3 regions of the Bacillus sp. PK3-067 genome follow, and region 2 is predicted to be linked to each of the others. Evidence: riboswitches for the same ligand, from Rfam matches in the RefSeq annotation. Region 2 holds a riboswitch; each other region holds the start of a gene.

Region 1 (6,327 bases), 190 kb from region 2:
ATTCCAATAAAAATAGGTTGTTCCAAATGCTTTGTCGCTTCATACACTTCTTCAATTAACTTGATATCGTAAATTGGCTGAGTTAAAAAATACTCCGCTCCAGCATCTATTTTTCGTTCCATTCGCTTAACCGCTGCTTTTAAGTGCCTCACGTGAGGATTAAATGCGCCGCCTACAGAAAACCTTGTCGCCGGTCCAATTGATTTCCCTAAAATTGAACGTCCATCGTTCATTTCTTTAATCATTTTAATAAGCTCAATAGAGGATAAATCATATACAGAAGTGGCACCGGGAAAATCACCAACGCGCGCTGGATCACCAGTTAAAGCTAACACTTCTTCCATCCCTAACGCCGATAAACCTAACAAATGAGATTGTAGTCCAATGACGTTATGATCTCTACACGTTAAATGCGTCAATACTGGGATATCATGCTTCGTTAATAACGCACCCATCGCCATATTAGAAACACGAGGCGATGCTAATGAATTATCTGCTAGAGTAATAGCATCTGCTCCCGCTCTTTTTAACGCTCTTGCTCCTTCAAAAAAACGCTGTGTATCTAACGTTTTCGGTGGATCTAATTCCACTACAACTGTTGTTTGTTTTTTCGCTTTCTCTGCTAGAGTGACGTGAGCCTTCGAACGTTTCTCATGCGTATGAACGACTTTCGGCCTTTGAATCGTGTCTTTTTCTATTACAGGGGTAATATTCGCAACAGCGCGCTTCATACTTTGAATATGTTCTGGAGTCGTACCACAACAACCACCCAATAACCGAATACCTTGCTCAATAAATCTCGGTGTCATCGCTTCAAAATAAGCTGGACTTCCCTCATATACGTAACGTCCATCCACATAATTCGGGAGGCCTGCATTTGGGTATGCTGATAAATAGCCATTTTGAGGAATCGATATCATTTTGAAAGCTTCCGTCATATGAAGCGGCCCTAGTTGACAATTCAATCCAACAACATTTGCACCGTAATCTATAAGTTGCTTTAATATTTCATTGACATCATTTCCATTTTGAGTCGTACCTGCTTCATGTAACGCTAATTGCGCAACAATTGGAATATTCGTTTGCTTACGCAATACTTTAACGGCATGAAGTAATTCAAATTCATCGTAAAAAGTTTCTAATAGTAATCCATCAACCTGTTCTTCTAGTAAAGCCCCTGCCTGTTCAAGTAACATAAACTCTCTTTCCATATCAGTCGTTGTAACAGCTCCGATATGTTTCATACCACCAATTGTTCCTAAAATTGCATTTTTATCTGTCACAGATGCTTTCGCTAGTTTTACTGCCGCTCTATTAATTTCTGTAACTTGATTTTCTAAACCATACATACGTAATTTCGCCTCATTTGCTCCATACGTATTCGTTTGAATTACATCTGCTCCAGCAGCTACATATTGTTTATGAATCGATATAATTAAGTCTGGATCAGATACATTCAATTCTTCAAAGCTACTTTGCAAACCATGTGAATGCAATAACGTCCCAACCGCACCATCACCTATTACAATTCCTTTTGATAATAAATCTAGTAATTTCACGACTCTCCCTCATTTCTATCAATATAAAAACCCCCTCTTCACTTTGAAGAGGGGGACATAATCGTTCCTCCTCTTATTATGCAAAACATTCGTTTTGCAGGTATTAGCACCGTTTCAAACATTTCGTTTGAAGGTTGCCGGGTTTCACAGGGCCTTTCCCTCCACCGCTCTCAATAAGAGTTGTCTTTATTATTTTATTTATGTAGCTAAAAGGAAATGCGTTCCCCTTTTAACAATGTTTGTTAATTTTTTAATAAATTTAGCATGCACAAAAGTAAAAGTCAATGACACTTGCGGAAAAATAAAAATTATTTAAAATAAAGTTGCAATTCAGTTATATTTTATTGTAAAGTTAAAAACATAATAAAAATTTCATACGAACATTCTTATCTAGAGAGGTAGAGGGACTGGCCCTGTGACGCCTCAGCAACCATTAACATTTTGTTAATAAGGTGCTAATTCCAGCAAATTGTGAAAGATTTGACAGATGAGAAGAAGACTCTATTCAAACCGAAAGCCTTCTTCTTAGAAGGCTTTTTTTATTTTATATTCACTTAATGTTTCAATTTAAAAAGGAGGAATTTTCATATGTCAACAATCGAAACAAAACTAGCACAAATCGGAAATCGCAGTGAAACTACAACCGGAACGGTTAATCCACCAGTTTATTTCTCAACCGCTTATCGTCACGAAGGAATTGGTAAATCTACTGGCTTTGACTATTCACGAACTGGCAATCCAACTCGAGGTCTTTTAGAACAGGCGATCGCAGACTTAGAATATGGCGAACAAGGTTATGCCTGTAGTTCAGGGATGGCGGCTGTTCTCCTCGTCCTTTCTCTATTCCGCTCTGGAGACGAACTTATTGTATCTGAAGATTTATACGGGGGAACGTATCGATTATTTTCTGAGCATGAAAAAAAGTGGAATGTTCGATGTAGATACGTAAATACACAGTCTATTAAACAAATTGAGCAAGCTATCACAACTGAAACGAAGGCTATTTTCATAGAAACTCCAACTAATCCATTAATGCAAGTTACTGATATTGCTGCTGTCGCAACTGTAGCGAAAAGGAACGGACTACTCCTTATTGTAGACAACACTTTCTACACACCTTATATACAGCAACCATTAACAGAAGGTGCTGACATTGTACTTCATAGCGCAACGAAATATTTAGGGGGACATAACGATGTACTAAGCGGGCTTGTCGTTGCAAAAGGAAAGGAACTTTGCGAGGAAATCGCTCATTATCATAATGCATCAGGTGCAGTTTTAAGCCCATTTGACTCATGGTTATTAATTCGCGGTATGAAAACGTTAGCGCTTCGCATGAGGCAACATGAAGAAAATGCGAAAGCAGTTGTTGCGTATTTAAATGATGAAGACGGGGTGACAGATGTATTTTATCCAGGAAGAGGTGGCATGATCTCATTCCGCCTTAAAGATGAAGCTTGGATTAATCCATTCTTACAATCTTTATCCTTAATTACATTTGCCGAAAGTCTTGGTGGTGTAGAAAGTTTAATGACTTATCCAGCAACGCAAACACATGCTGATATTCCTGAAGAAATTAGAACAGCAAACGGCGTATGCAATCGTCTTCTTCGATTCTCAGTTGGCATTGAAAATAGTAACGATTTAATTCAAGACTTAAAGCAAGCAATTAAACTCGTAAAAGAAGGTGTAAGAATATGAGCTATTCTATAGATACACTCTTACTACACAACCAATATAAACACGACTCGCAAACAGGCGCTGTGAACGTTCCTATTTATAACACATCAACTTTTCACCAGTTTGATGTAGATACGTTCGGAAAATATGACTATAGCAGGTCAGGAAACCCAACTCGTGAAGCTCTTGAAGATATCATTGCTTTATTAGAAGGCGGAACAAAAGGATTCGCCTTTGCATCAGGCATTGCAGCGATTTCCACTGCATTCCTCCTTCTTTCACAAGGTGATCACGTACTCATTTCAGAAGATGTGTACGGAGGCACTTACCGAGTGATAACTGAGGTACTCTCCCGTTACGGTGTTTCACATACATTTGTTGATATGACCAATTTAGAAGAAATAAAACAAAACATTAAACCAAATACAAAGCTCTTTTATGTAGAAACACCTTCTAACCCACTTTTAAAAGTGACAGATATTCGCGAGGTTTCTAAACTCGCAAAATCTATTGGGGCTCTTACTTTTGTTGATAATACATTTTTGACACCACTATTCCAAAAACCACTTGAACTTGGAGCTGATGTCGTTCTTCATAGTGCTACAAAATTTATTGCTGGTCATAGTGATGTTACTGCCGGATTAGCAGTAGTAAAAGATTCAGAACTCGCTCAAAAGCTTGGATTTTTACAAAATGCATTCGGTGCTATTTTAGGACCTCAAGATTGTTCTCTCGTACTTCGCGGTCTAAAAACATTGCATGTACGCCTCGAACATTCAGCTAAAAATGCCAATAAAATCGCACATTATTTACAAGAGCACTCTAAAGTAAAAAATGTCTATTATCCGGGATTACAAACTCATCTCGGATTTGATATTCAACAATCTCAAGCAACATCAGCTGGAGCGGTCTTATCGTTTACTTTGCAGTCAGAAGATGCACTCCGCAAATTTTTATCAAAAGTAAAATTGCCTGTTTTTGCAGTTAGTTTAGGAGCTGTAGAGTCAATTCTTTCTTATCCAGCAAAAATGTCACATGCAGCACTGTCGCAAGAAGCTCGTGATAAAAGAGGAATATCTAATTCATTACTTCGGTTATCAGTCGGTCTTGAAAATGTTAACGATTTAATATCCGATTTTGAAAATGCCCTTTCTTATGTAGAAGAACCTGTAAATGCATAGAGAAAAAGAAGATATGAGATTAGGTTTTCATATCTTCTTTTTATGCGGTTTAGCTATATTCATTTGAATTTCTTCTTTTCTTATAGTCCATAAAAAATAAAAGTATATCATCTATTTCTAAATAATGGATTAATTGATATATTAAGAAATAAAAAGGGGTGAAAATAATGGATACTTGTGCAGATATTTTAATCGTTATCGATTTACAAAATGGCGTATGTTATAGCGAGGAGCATTTATTTGATTTACAGAACTTACTAAAAAAAGTAAATAAAAGAATTTATTCATATAGAAAATTAAATAAACCAATCCTTTTTGTTCAACATTGTGATGATGATTTAGTACCCGAGAAAGAACTTTGGGCTATTCATACCGATCTAGATGTTCAAGAACAAGATTTTTTTGTAAGAAAAACACATGCAAATTCATTTTATAAAACAAACTTAAAAGAAATTTTAGATCAATTATCTGTAAATCGCATTGAATTTTGTGGCGCCCAAACAGAGTACTGTATGGATGCAACGATTAAGTTTGCCCACGGGCTAGGATACGAAAACTTTATGGGACAGAAAACAACCTCTACGTTGAATAATCCTTTTATGTCCGCAAAAGAGACAATTGATTTTTATGAGAACATATGGAATCACAGATTTTTAACGTTGCTAAAAGATGAATTTTAGAATAAATGACTAATGACTTGATCATCCTAAGATTTATCAGCCGTAATCAAATATTTCATTATCACCATAAAGAAGCGAATGACATTCAGCTTCTTTTCTTTTAACCTGTTTTATATTCTATATATATCATTATAATTCCTTTGTCATATTATTTTAAAAATTTCGTATATTCATTTGAAAGAATAAGAAAATCATGATAAAATTGTGTTACAAATATATCTATATCTTTCAATTTTTAAAACGCATCGAAATTTTCACCCAAAAATGTCATTTTACAAAAACATGCTAATTTACCTATTTTATTTACATCCGGGTCTCTTTTCTTACAATTTCTTTACTTTAGGACTTTTTTTCTGCAACAACTATTTTCTTTTCTTTAAATTTTTGGTATGTATAGTATGGTATAATAGCTCACACGGAGGTGGAAAAGAACATGTTAGAAACCTTTCAAAAAGAATTAGAACTATATGAAAGTAATGCAGAATTATTAAAAGTGCTAGCTCATCCTGTTCGTTTATGTATCGTAAAAGGATTAATCGAGCGCGGTCCAAGCAACGTTTCTACAATGTATACTGGCTTAAACATGCCACAATCTACAATTTCACAGCATTTAGCAAAATTAAAAAGCGCTAAAATCGTTTCTAGTGAAAGAAAAGGATTGGAAATTTATTACAAAGTAGAGAATGAAACAATCATTCAACTCGTTCGTGTATTATTAGGTTAGGGACTAATAATCGCAGAAAAAGAACGTATTCTATATTTTTTATCTCATATCTTTAATATAAATATATATCATGAGAGGAAATATATAATACTACATAAGTCGTATTAAAAAACAAGACACAGTATATACTGTGTCTTGTTTTTTATATTGTTACATACTGATCCAAATGTAAATGTTGCATATCTTTTGTATGTATAACAACATCAAACGAACTCCCTACTCCTCCATTTAAAATCATAGAACGAACTGCTCGATTTTGTTTTTGCGTTTCAGAAAAAGGATTCGTATCTTGATGGCTCGTAAGCTGTTCTAATATCCCTGCAGCTAACAAGAACTCAGATTGTTTCTTATGCCATACTGCACTCATTCCTTGCATACTAAAGATCTCCTTTAGCTCGTCCCAATGAACATGAGTAGTAAGATCCATTTCACCTGGATGCGCTAGTGGGTTACGCATTAGCTTATGCTGATAATATCCTCGCAAACTTCCTTCGCGGTGTGCT
Region 2 (6,327 bases):
TGAAATAAATGTACTTTACTATATTCGTTGACTAACTGTCCTTCATTATTTACAACATACATCGTATTTGTAACGCCTTGCTCTGTTTGCTTTGCGATGGACCCACCAACAATATGTACATCATATCGCTTCGCCCATTCTATTAACTTTTCTTTCGTTTCCACTCCATCCCTATCTGCAATTTCAGAAAGTCTCGTTAAATCATATCCTGTTGTCCATAGTTCTGGTAAGACGATAACATCTGGCCTTTCCTTCATAGCTTCACTTATTTTATTTTTAGCATTCTCAATATTTTTTTCTACATCTCCAAAAACAATATCCATTTGAATACATGCGACTTTCATTTTTTCAGCCCCATTCTTATTTTTCTCTTTACAAAATACTGGAAAGATTATATCATTTGTCACTAGAATTGTAACAACTTTCAAAAGAGGTGGAAAGTATGAAATTATTTCAACCTTCTGAGATAGTAACATCATTGCCAACACAATTTTTCGCTTCACTTGTTGCAAAAGTTAACAAAGTCGTTGCAGCTGGTCACGATGTTATTAATCTAGGTCAAGGTAATCCAGATCAACCAACACCGCAGCATATCGTAAAAGCTTTACAAGATGCTGCCGAAAAGACCATTCATCATAAATATCCGCCATTTCGCGGACATGAAAGCTTAAAGGAAGCCGTGGCTACATTCTATAAACGTGAATATGGCGTCGAATTAAACCCAAAAACTGAAGTTGCTATTTTGTTTGGTGGGAAGGCTGGACTAGTAGAATTACCGATTTGTTTTACAAATCCTGGTGATACGATTCTCGTTCCGGATCCAGGTTATCCAGATTATTTATCCGGGGTTGCTTTAGCAAAAGCACAATTTGAAAGAATGCCACTTATTGCAGAAAATAACTTTTTACCAGATTATACGAACATTGATGACTCTATTGCAGAGCGTGCAAAATTAATGTTTTTAAACTATCCAAATAATCCTACCGGTGCTACTGCATCAAAAGATTTTTTTGATGCAACCATTCACTTTGCTAATAAACATAATATATTAGTTGTTCACGATTTTGCTTATGGCGCTATCGGATTTGATGGTCAAAAACCTGTTAGTTTCTTGCAAGCAGATGGTGCGAAAAATATAGGAATTGAAATTTACACATTATCAAAAACTTTCAATATGGCTGGCTGGCGCATCGCTTTTGCTGTAGGGAATGAAAGTGTGATTGAAACAATTAACCTATTACAAGATCATATGTATGTTAGTATATTCGGTGCAGTTCAAGATGCTGCTCGAGAAGCGCTATTAAGTTCACAGTCTTGTGTAATAGACCTTGTAAATAGTTACGAATCTCGAAGAAACGCTCTTATTTCAGCCTGTCACTCAATTGGTTGGAATGTAGACATTCCAACAGGATCATTCTTTGCATGGCTTCCCGTTCCAAAAGGATATACCTCTGAGCAATTTTCTAATATTTTACTAGAAAAAGCACATGTCGCAGTTGCTCCTGGTGTTGGATTTGGTGAGCATGGCGAAGGGTATGTCCGTGTTGGTCTCTTACATACAGAAGATAGATTACGAGAAGCCATTAATCGAATTGATAAATTAAATTTTTTCAAAAAGTAATTGACAACACGAAAAATATCTGACAAAATTCAGTTATCTTAAAAATTTAAACATTTCTAAATACTTCTTATCAAGAGCAGGTGGAGGGACGAGCCCGACGAAACCCGGCAACCGATCTACAATTGTAGACACGGTGCTAATTCTCGCAGCATTACGCTGACAGATAAGGAGCTGGTTGTAAAAAAACCTCTCCTTAGCTGAGAGGTTTTTTTATTTAACTAGGAGGTTATAACAATGAGCGGAATTATAGCGACGTATTTAATCCATGATGATTCACATAACTTAGAAAAAAAAGCTGAGCAAATTGCACTCGGTTTAACAATTGGCTCTTGGACTCATTTGCCACACTTATTGCAAGAACAATTAAAGCAGCATAAAGGCAACGTCATTCATGTTGAGGAATTAGCTGAACATGAACATACCAATTCGTATTTACGTAAAAAAGTAAAACGCGGAATTATTAAAATCGAATATCCGCTATTAAACTTCAGTCCAGATTTACCAGCGATTTTAACGACTACATTTGGAAAGCTATCACTTGATGGCGAAGTAAAATTAATTGACTTAACTTTTTCAGACGAGTTAAAAAAACATTTTCCTGGTCCAAAATTCGGGATAGATGGTATTCGAAATCTTTTACAAGTGCATGATCGTCCCCTTTTAATGAGTATTTTTAAAGGAATGATTGGACGAAACATTGGGTATTTAAAAACGCAATTACGCGATCAAGCAATTGGTGGTGTAGATATAGTAAAAGATGATGAAATATTATTTGAAAATGCATTAACACCACTTACGAAACGCATTGTATCTGGAAAAGAAGTTTTACAATCTGTATATGAAACATACGGACATAAAACGTTATATGCCGTAAATTTAACAGGACGAACTTTTGATTTAAAAGAAAATGCTAAACGTGCAGTGCAAGCTGGAGCTGATATTCTATTATTTAACGTATTTGCTTACGGACTAGATGTACTACAATCACTTGCAGAAGATGATGAAATCCCAGTTCCTATTATGGCACATCCTGCTGTAAGTGGTGCTTATTCAGCATCCAAGTTATATGGAGTTTCATCTCCATTATTACTTGGAAAGCTACTACGTTATGCTGGGGCTGACTTTTCATTATTCCCATCTCCATACGGAAGTGTTGCGCTAGAAAAAGAGGAGGCTCTTGCTATCTCAAAATATTTAACTGAAGACGATGCATCTTTCAAGAAGAGCTTTTCTGTTCCGTCTGCTGGTATTCATCCTGGTTTCGTTCCCTTTATTGTACGAGATTTCGGTAAAGATGTTGTTATTAATGCTGGCGGCGGGATACACGGACATCCAAATGGAGCGCAAGGCGGCGGTAAAGCTTTCCGTACTGCAATTGATGCTACTTTGCAAAATAAACCACTCCATGAAGTAGACGACATAAATTTGCATAGTGCACTACAAATATGGGGAAATCCCTCTTATGAGGTGAAATTATGAGTATTCAAGTATTTTGTGATTTCGATGGCACGATTACAAATAATGATAACATTATGTCCATTATGGAAAAATTCGCACCACCAGAAGCCGAAGAAGTAAAGAATAAAATTTTATCACAAGAACTATCCATTCAAGAAGGTGTTTCTCAATTATTTCAATTAATACCTACTAATCTGCACGATGATATTATTCAATTTTTAATAGAAACTGCTGAAATCCGTAGTGGTTTTCATGAGTTTATACAATTCGTAAAGGAAAATAACATTTCTTTTTACGTGATATCAGGTGGAATGGATTTCTTCGTCTATCCACTCTTACAAGGAATCATTCCAAAAGAGCAAATTTATTGTAATGAAACAGACTTTTCAGCAGAGTTTATTACAGTTAAATGGCCCCATTCTTGTGATGATCATTGTCAAAATCATTGCGGATTATGTAAATCATCATTAATCCGTAAATTAAGTGATACAGATGACTTTCATATTGTAATTGGAGATTCTATTACTGATTTACAAGCCGCGAAACAAGCTGATAAAGTATTCGCTCGCGATTTTCTTATTACAAAGTGTGAAGAAAATCATATTGCTTATACACCGTTTGAAACATTTCAAGATGTGCAAGCTGAATTAAAACTTTTGTTGGAGGTGAAGGCATGAAACAACTTTTTCGTCAATGGTATGACTTAAGCGAGATAAAAAAAGAGTTAACAACACGAAATTGGTTCCCAGCAACAAGTGGTAATATTTCTATAAAGGTTAGTCATGAACCACTTACTTTTCTTATTACGGCAAGCGGTAAAGATAAAACAAAAACCACTCCAGATGATTTTCTATTAGTAGATCATGTAGGAGTTCCCGTTTTAGAGACTGAATTACGCCCTTCAGCAGAAACAATATTGCATACACACATTTATAACAATACGAATGCCGGTTGCGTACTTCATGTTCATACAACCGATAATAATGTCATCACAAATTTATATAGTGATGCAGTCACCCTTCAAAATCAAGAAATTATTAAAGCTCTCGATATTTGGGAAGAAGGTGCAACCATTCACATTCCTATTATCGAAAACCATGCCCATATCCCAACACTTGGAGAAAACTTCCGAAAGCATATACAAGGAGATTCGGGTGCAGTATTAATCCGTAACCACGGTATTACCGTATGGGGCCGAGATAGCTTTGATGCAAAGAAGAGATTAGAAGCTTATGAGTTTTTATTCCAATTTCATATAAAACTATTATCAATTCAAGGAGGCGTTTCTAATGGCGCAAATTCGTATTCATGAAGTAAATACTCGTATTGAAAATGAAGTGGAAGTATCTAAATTTCTACAAGAGGAAGGCGTTTTATATGAGAAATGGAATATTTCTAAACTTCCTACTCATTTAAATGAAAATTATTCGTTAACAGATGAAAACAAAGCTGAAATATTAGCTATTTTTTCAAAAGAAATCGCTGATGTTTCAGCACGTCGAGGTTATAAAGCACATGATGTAATCTCACTTTCAAGTAGCACACCTAACCTTGACGAATTATTAATTAATTTCCAAAAGGAACACCATCATACAGATGACGAAGTTCGCTTTATCGTCAGTGGTCACGGCATTTTCGCTATTGAAGGTAAAGATGGGAAATTCTTTGATGTTGAACTTGAGCCAGGCGATTTAATATCTGTTCCTGAAAATGCAAGACATTATTTTACCTTGCAAGATGATCGCCAAGTTGTAGCTATTCGTATTTTTGTGACAACTGAAGGCTGGGTTCCAATCTATTAAGGTAGTTAGTTGAATAAAAGGACTTGGACCCCCTTTTCCAAACTTTTATTCACTCTACATATATACATCCTCCTATGGAAAAGGCTTATTTCATTTTGAAATAAGTCTGATTTTTTATTTACTTGAAAGTACCATTTCATCACAAATTTACACCTTAATTTTTCAAGTGCATTTTTCGAACATTTTTTGAACATTTATTTAATTTTTTCTGAAAATTCTGTTTTATATGTGATATACTACAATTAACTTAGAAGGAAAATAATATCGCAAACAGAGGGGGATAATCATGAGCTTACTTATCGCACTTATACTTGGAGTTACATGTGGAGCATTTCCTGTTATTTTAGGAGCTATTATGGAAGAGTTAGAAATTGGTGTTTTAGGATTTGTCGCATCTTGTGTAAGCGCTTTATTATTTGGTTTATTCGGCGCTATTCCTGTTTCAATTCTGTGTGCTTTTTATATAATACGCCATGCTCGTACAAAACAATTTGGTCCTAATCACATCGCACAAATTATCCCGTTCCCGGTTGAACGATGCCGACGCGCTTCTAACTTATAATTATAAAAATTAAAGATGACTAAATAAATAAAAGTCCTCAAATGAGGACTTTTATTTATTTTCTTCTAGAAATTGAAACAATTCTTGTAGATGTAGGGCATCTTCACCATAGCTAACAGATACATGAAATATACCATCAATCTCAGCTTGCATATAAAGATCCACTCCATCACGATCATATTTCAATGCCAAATAAAACTCCATTTCTTCTAACATCTTTTTTGAGGTTCGAATTACATAATGTCCCTTCTCATCTCTTCCATATTCAAATTCTGGTTCAAAATCATATTTTTGTTTAAAAGCTTCTTTTTGTTTTTCATTAATTTGCATACAAGTAGCTCGCTGTACAGTATCAATCATCTCATCAAACTTTTGAAGGTCCACCTCGTTTACCCCCTTATATATTTTTTATATAGTACTTGTGTTCCACTATTTTCTTCGCCATCCTTAATTAACTCTTCATACAATTCTTTCGCCAAACTTAAGCCTGGGACTGGTAATTGTAATTTTTCTGCTTCCTCTAAAGCAATTTTCATATCTTTCATAAAATGCTTTACATAAAATCCTGGCTCAAAGTCTCCTTTTAACATTCGAGGAGCTAAATTACTTAATGACCAGCTACCTGCTGCCCCTGTTGAAATACTCTCTAACACTTTATCTGGATTCAGTCCAGCCTTCTTCGCGTAAGCAACAGCTTCACATACTCCAATCATATTGGAAGCAATCGCAATTTGATTGCACATTTTTGTATGTTGTCCACTCCCAGCTGGTCCTTGTAATTGAATGTTTGTTCCTAACTTTTCAAGTAAAGGTAAGCATCTATCATATATTTCTTTCTCCCCACCTACCATAATTGCGAGTTTTGCTTCTTTCGCACCAACATC
Region 3 (6,327 bases), 940 kb from region 2:
GATAATAAAAACTGTATTCATCAGTTTCTACTCCTTATGTGAATCATAAAGTTATTATCCCGTTTATTGTGGGCTGACTAAAGTTTCACTTTATCTCTCCGTCTCAAAAAACTCAATCCACTCTCCATCAGGGCCAGCGAAGAATATGTAACGTGTTCCATCTGGTAATGTTTCGATTTCTTCTCCTAGTAAAAAGGTTACGCCGTGTTTTTGTATTCTTTCAATTTCATCCTCTAATGAATCTACCTTAAAGCAAATGTGATGTACTTTTCCTTCTGCCGGAAGAGAAGAGTTATAACCTTCAATGAGTTCGAGTATCGTTTCCTTCGATTCTTCCACACCTAAAAAAGCGAGTTTTAAGTCTGGGTTCGGGTGCCCCATACGTTTAAGGAGCTGTAAGCCGACTACTTCTTCATAAAATGAGATAGATGCTTCTAAGTTTGCAACCATAAGTCCAACGTGTTCTATTCTTCTAACTGGCATGTAGATTCCTTCTTTCTGAAAATTATATACAATATATTATTGAAAATTAAGAAAATAAGCAAGATAAAAACCTTACAAATTTTAGCGTGTTATATGGTATAGTGAGAAAGTATGTTTGGGGAGAAGGAAGGAGATTATACGATGAATACAACTACTCAAACTCCTTCATTATCGGAAACGATGAAAGAGTGGCATTATGCATTAGCATATGAAATTAAACATTGGAAAACGATAGGTGGTAGTAAAATTTCTATCATGAATGGTCGTTTTTTATATACAGATTATGAAAGTACAGTATACGTATTTCAGCTTATTTCGGAAGTAAGCTTACCTGAAGGTTCACCGATTCGAATTGAGTTCGATGGTGAGGAAGCGACAGGAGAAGTATTATCTGTACATGGATTAGAAATAGAACTGAAATTAAATGATTATATACAAGGTGAAATAAGAGAAGCGGTTTTATACAGTGAACCGTGGCAACTTTTAGAGCAACTGCAAGAGCGATTGAAAGAAGCACGTAAAGACAAGCTAAAACGTAATCGTATAAAGCGTCTTGTTGATGGGACGAGCAGTCCGAAACATATTGAGAAGATGAAAAATCCGAAAAATGAACTGGCATATCGCGCGTTTTACAATCCGACAACGTACGTATGGGGACCACCTGGAACAGGGAAGTCTTACAATTTATCACGTATTATTTCGGCTCATTATCAAAAAGGAAAATCGGTACTTGTGTTAGCTCATAGTAACGCGGCAGTAGACGTATTAATGAGTGAAGTAACGAAGCAAATTGAAAAGAAAAAGAAATGGACGCCTGGCGAAATTGTTCGTTACGGTTATAGTCAGCATGAACATATACGAAATCATGAAACGTTACTTGCATCTAAGTTAGTTGAAACGACGAACGGATCATGGGGTGAGGAAAGACTCTACTTAGAAGAGACACGCCAAGATCTTCGTGAAAAAATCTTATCGTATAAAGCAACATCTGCTGATAAGAAGCGTATACAAGAGATTGAAAGTGATCTTCGAAAGCAAAAGGCTAAAATTAAAGAAGTAGAAAAAGAATATATTGAAAATGCGAAAGTAATCGGCGCAACTTTATCGAAATGTGCCATTGATGCGCTAATTTATGAGCGTACATTTGATTTAGTTGTCGTAGATGAGGTGAGTATGGCGTTCGTTCCGCAAATTGCATTAGCTGCTTCACTTGGGAAACGTATCGTCGTTTGCGGTGACTTTTTACAGTTACCTCCAATTGCGATGGCAAATCATGAACTTGTTCGCAAATGGCTTGGGGAAGATATGTTTTACCACGCTGGGATTGTTGAGTCTGTTAATAAATCAGAAGCACACCCAAACCTATTTATGTTGCAGGAACAAAGACGTATGCATGCGGATATATCGAAGTTTACGAATTCGTTTATTTATAAAAATAGAGTATACGATCATCCGTCTGTTTCAGAGCGTAAAGAACTTGCGCAATTGCAACCGTTCGCAAATGAAGCGAGTGTTTTATTTGATACGAGCCAAATGGGAGCTTTTTCGTTAAAAGATGCTGCTTCTGGTTCACGTTTTAACATTATGTCTGGTTTAGTAGCGATGCAAATGATGTTAATCGGATTGTTAGACGGTATTCAATCAATTGGTGTTGTGACACCTTACAGGGCGCAGTCACGCTTTTTATCGACGTGTATTAGAGAAATGTTGCAGAGAACGAAATATCAACACATACCAGTTTTAGCGGCTACAGTTCATAAGTTCCAAGGTTCTGAAAGAGATATGATGATCTTTGATACGGTTGACAGTTATCCACAAGAACGACCTGGCGTACTATTCTTTGACCATAAAAACCATCGCCTCGTCAATGTAGCAGTGACAAGAGCGAGAGGGAAGTTCATTCAATTATCAGATTGCCATTATATGCGTAAAAATCTTTCTAGAAAACAAGCGTTATCGCAATTAACAGCTCATATAGAACGTCATGGAGATGTGTGTGATCGCACGACATCAAGACAATTGTGGGAACGGAAAATTTCGAAACGTTTACGCTGGTTTATGGAAATGAATCTTGAAGAGCCGAAAGGGCTATTAAAAGATATTTTAGCCGCAAAACGAAAAATTATTATTTCACTTCCAAGTACAAAACAAGTAGATAAACGAGTATGGCAAGCGTTCATGCGTACAAATGCACAAATAATAGTTTATAGTGATGGACCAGTTCCACTGAAAAATGTAAAGTTACAAAGACAAAATAAAGCATTCCCGTTTATCGTAATTGATGATGAAATCTTCTGGGCAGGCGCACCGCTCACATCTCAAATGATATTTGAAGGTAGCACGGAATTTCCGTACGTATGTGCAAGACTGCAAGCACCAGAAACAATTGGTGTATTAAAAGGATTTTTAGATATTCGGTAAATTCGGATAGGAATTCCTTGACTTTTACTTGGAATGAACTTAGAATAAAAAATAATTTAATATAATTTTATGAAAATTCTTATCACGAGAGGTGGAGGGACTGGCCCTATGATACCTCGGCAGCGGATTCGTTATGAATACTGTGCCAATTCCAGCAAGGTAACTTGAAAGATAAGAAAGAAGCTCATTTTGACTGTATATACAGAAGCCTCTTTCTATCTTTTAGAAAGAGGCTTTTTTACGTGAAAATAAAAGGAGGAAGAACAATGGGAGCGACAGGAGTAACGTCACAAAGAAAAACAATTGAAGAGAGTATCGAAAGAAATAAGGAAAAGTACATAGAAACAAGTCATGATATTCATGCGAATCCAGAGATTGGTAACCAAGAGTTTTATGCATCTAGAACGTTAAGTTTATTGCTAGGCAGTGCAGGATTTCAGTTGCAGCACAATATAGCTGGACATGAAACGGGATTTATCGCGCGAAAAAGCTCTGGAAAACAAGGACCAGCAATCGCATTTTTAGCGGAGTACGACGCTTTACCAGGACTAGGCCATGCGTGTGGTCACAATTTAATCGGCACAATTAGTGTTGCAGCAGCAATCGCATTATCAGAAACGCTTGAAGAAATTGGCGGGGAAGTTGTTGTGTTTGGTACACCAGCAGAAGAAGGCGGGCCAAATGGTAGCGCGAAATCAAGTTATGTAAAGGCAGGTTTATTTAAAGACATTGATGCGGCGCTTATGATTCATCCGAGCGGAAAGACAGCGACAACGAGTCCTTCACTAGCAGTCGATCCACTTGATTTTCATTTTTACGGAAAAACAGCTCACGCTGCAGCTTCGCCAGAAGAAGGGATTAACGCATTAGATGCGGTTATTCAGCTCTATAACGGTATTAACGCACTTCGCCAACAACTTCCGTCAGATGTAAGAATTCATGGTGTTATTACAGAGGGCGGAAAAGCACCTAACATTATTCCGGACTACGCTGCAGCAAGATTCTTCATCCGCGCAGCAACGAGAAAAAGATGTGCGGAAGTAACAGAAAAAGTAAGAAATATCGCACAGGGAGCAGCGTTAGCAACAGGCACAAAAGTGAAAATCCATCAATTCCAAAATGAAATCGATGAACTACTCGTAACAAAAACATATAACGACGTCGTAGCAGAAGAACTAGAATTATTAGGCGAAGACGTAAACCGTAAAGAAAGAGTGGGTATTGGTTCAACCGACGCAGGAAACGTAAGTCAAGTTGTACCGACAATTCATCCGTACATTAAAATCGGACCAGATGATTTAATTGCACATACGAATGAATTTAGAGAAGCAGCACGTTCAGAACTTGGAGATAAAGCATTAATTACATCGGCAAAAGCATTAGCAAATACGGCGTATCGATTAATTACGGAAGAAGGGTTGTTAGAGAAGGTCAAGGAGGAGTTTAGAGAGGCGCAGAGGAATCAAGGGTAAGGGGATTAAGGTGCTTTTTTCGAATAGCAATCTAATTAATAAGTAGAGATATAAAAAAGAACATTGAAAATCAATGTTCTTTTTTTGTTACTAATCATTGATTTTGTTGGTTTTTCTCAAGAAAGAGAAAATTTTACTGTTAGTGAGGATAATACGTATCCCTTTATTAGAATGACAATTTCTCCTCGAACTCACTCTTTAAAACAATTAAAGGAGATGATAATCCGAATTGCATTAACGAGTCTAAAAACGCAGCGAGGGAATCCATCGAATCGCTCATGACCTTCATCATATAATTAAATTCCCCACTAATTCGATATAAATCTGTTACTTCAGGAGCGGCATTACAAAATTGAATAAAATCAGAGCATTGGCTCGTTTTAAACATGATGAATGCTTGAATGTTTTTATTAATTTTGGAAGGCTCAAATTTCGTTCGATAAGCCGCTATAACTCCTTGATCTTCAAGCTTGTTAATACGTTCTTTTACAGCAGGTTGCGTCATGGATATAATTCGTCCTATTTCTGAAACAGAAATTCTCGCATTTTCATACAACAAGTTCATAATTTTATGATCGATTTCATCCAGTTTTACGGCGTTTTGCATTGTGTAGCCTCCTTATTTTTGTTTTCTAAAGTAAATTACGAATTATAACTATAATATCATAAGCGAATGGACTAAATTACCTATAAATCTATATTTAAAATGATTGGTGTTTACATGAAAATATAAGTATAGGTTTTTATCAAACGGAAATTTAGGAAGGATGGAAAAAATGAAGAATCTTGATGGAAAAGTAGCGTTAGTAACAGGAGCGAGTCGTGGAATTGGCCGTGCGATTGCGATGAGATTGGCGAAAGATGGAGCATTAGTTGCGATTCACTACGGCCGAAATAAAACAGCTGCAGATGAAACGATTAGTGAGATTGAATCTAATGGAGGAAAAGCGTTCTTAATTGAAGCTGAACTTAATTCAATTGATGGTGTCAAAAAGCTAGTAAAACAGTTAAAGAATGAATTACAAATAAAAGTTGGTACATCAGAGATTGATATTTTAGTAAACAATGCAGGGATAGGTACACAAGGAACGATTGAAAATACGACAGAAGAAGTTTTTGATGAAATTATGTCTGTAAATATGAAAGCACCATTCTTTTTAATTCAGCAAACATTACCATTAATACGAGCAGAGGGCCGTGTGATTAACATTTCATCAGCTGAAGTACGACTTGGTTTTACAGGGTCCATTGCATACGGCTTAAGTAAAGGTGCATTAAATACGATGACACTGCCTCTAGCTAAACATCTTGGAGAAAGAGGTATAACAGTGAATACAATTATGCCTGGATATACGAAGACAGATATCAATGCAAAATTGCTAGATGATCCGGAAATACGAAATTTTGCTAAAAACTCATCTGTGTTCGGACGAATAGGGCAAGTTGAAGATATTGCAGATGCAGTAGCATTCCTTGCTTCTTCTGATAGCCGCTGGGTAACAGGGCAGATTATAGATGTCTCTGGAGGGTTTTGTTTATAGGGGCACTACTCCATACCCATCAAGATAATCAAGTAAATTACTAGTTATGAAACGATCCTTGTTTCATAACTAGTAATTTATAGAAAGGTAAGCATGCTAAAAAAGCAAACTCCTCTCTGTTCGGGGAAGAGTTTGCTTTAATATTAAAAATTAGTTTCCTATAACGAATTTTACGTCAACTAACATCTTTTGCGTGGAACTATTTATTTTTTTACAGTAGTAAAGATTACATTTTACTTTTAGTAACTATCTTAGCGGATAAAATCCGCGTTTTGCCACCAGTCCCCTAAGTAGTTGAATAATCACTTTTAGAGGTGTTGTATTATGATTTTTAACTGGAAACCAAGTTGGTATGAATTAGATCAAACTGTAGTTGTAGGTAACACTGATTATTTTTATCTTGTTAAAGA

What was found. Region 2 has a riboswitch for S-adenosylmethionine ahead of mtnW (2,3-diketo-5-methylthiopentyl-1-phosphate enolase). Riboswitches for the same ligand answer to the same signal wherever they lie in the genome.
Region 1: it holds a riboswitch for S-adenosylmethionine, as region 2 does, so the genes downstream of both, M1D73_RS21900 (bifunctional homocysteine S-methyltransferase/methylenetetrahydrofolate reductase) here and mtnW (2,3-diketo-5-methylthiopentyl-1-phosphate enolase) in region 2, are expected to answer to the same signal.
Region 3: it holds a riboswitch for S-adenosylmethionine, as region 2 does, so the genes downstream of both, M1D73_RS16025 (M20 family metallopeptidase) here and mtnW (2,3-diketo-5-methylthiopentyl-1-phosphate enolase) in region 2, are expected to answer to the same signal.

What each region holds. Positions count from the first base shown of each region.
Region 1 is NZ_CP096490.1:4,255,484-4,261,810, forward strand. Features, by position in the region: gene M1D73_RS21900 (bifunctional homocysteine S-methyltransferase/methylenetetrahydrofolate reductase) at 1-1,559, opposite strand, end outside; SAM riboswitch class I at 1,630-1,739, opposite strand; SAM riboswitch class I at 1,943-2,053, shown strand; gene metI (cystathionine gamma-synthase/O-acetylhomoserine thiolyase) at 2,148-3,260, shown strand; gene metC (cystathionine beta-lyase) at 3,257-4,420, shown strand; gene M1D73_RS21915 (cysteine hydrolase family protein) at 4,588-5,100, shown strand; gene M1D73_RS21920 (ArsR/SmtB family transcription factor) at 5,534-5,824, shown strand; gene M1D73_RS21925 (class I SAM-dependent methyltransferase) at 5,967-6,327, opposite strand, start outside.
Region 2 is NZ_CP096490.1:4,066,944-4,073,270, forward strand. Features, by position in the region: gene M1D73_RS20785 (carbon-nitrogen family hydrolase) at 1-428, opposite strand, end outside; gene M1D73_RS20790 (pyridoxal phosphate-dependent aminotransferase) at 443-1,621, shown strand; SAM riboswitch class I at 1,686-1,791, shown strand; gene mtnW (2,3-diketo-5-methylthiopentyl-1-phosphate enolase) at 1,856-3,100, shown strand; gene M1D73_RS20800 (2-hydroxy-3-keto-5-methylthiopentenyl-1-phosphate phosphatase) at 3,097-3,756, shown strand; gene M1D73_RS20805 (methylthioribulose 1-phosphate dehydratase) at 3,753-4,391, shown strand; gene M1D73_RS20810 (1,2-dihydroxy-3-keto-5-methylthiopentene dioxygenase) at 4,369-4,881, shown strand; gene M1D73_RS20815 (hypothetical protein) at 5,168-5,443, shown strand; gene M1D73_RS20820 (DUF3909 family protein) at 5,495-5,827, opposite strand; gene M1D73_RS20825 (NAD(P)-dependent oxidoreductase) at 5,833-6,327, opposite strand, start outside.
Region 3 is NZ_CP096490.1:3,122,272-3,128,598, reverse strand. Features, by position in the region: gene M1D73_RS16035 (VOC family protein) at 91-483, opposite strand; gene M1D73_RS16030 (AAA domain-containing protein) at 595-2,904, shown strand; SAM riboswitch class I at 2,981-3,082, shown strand; gene M1D73_RS16025 (M20 family metallopeptidase) at 3,171-4,376, shown strand; gene M1D73_RS16020 (Lrp/AsnC family transcriptional regulator) at 4,543-4,983, opposite strand; gene M1D73_RS16015 (SDR family oxidoreductase) at 5,153-5,917, shown strand; gene M1D73_RS16010 (hypothetical protein) at 6,242-6,327, shown strand, end outside.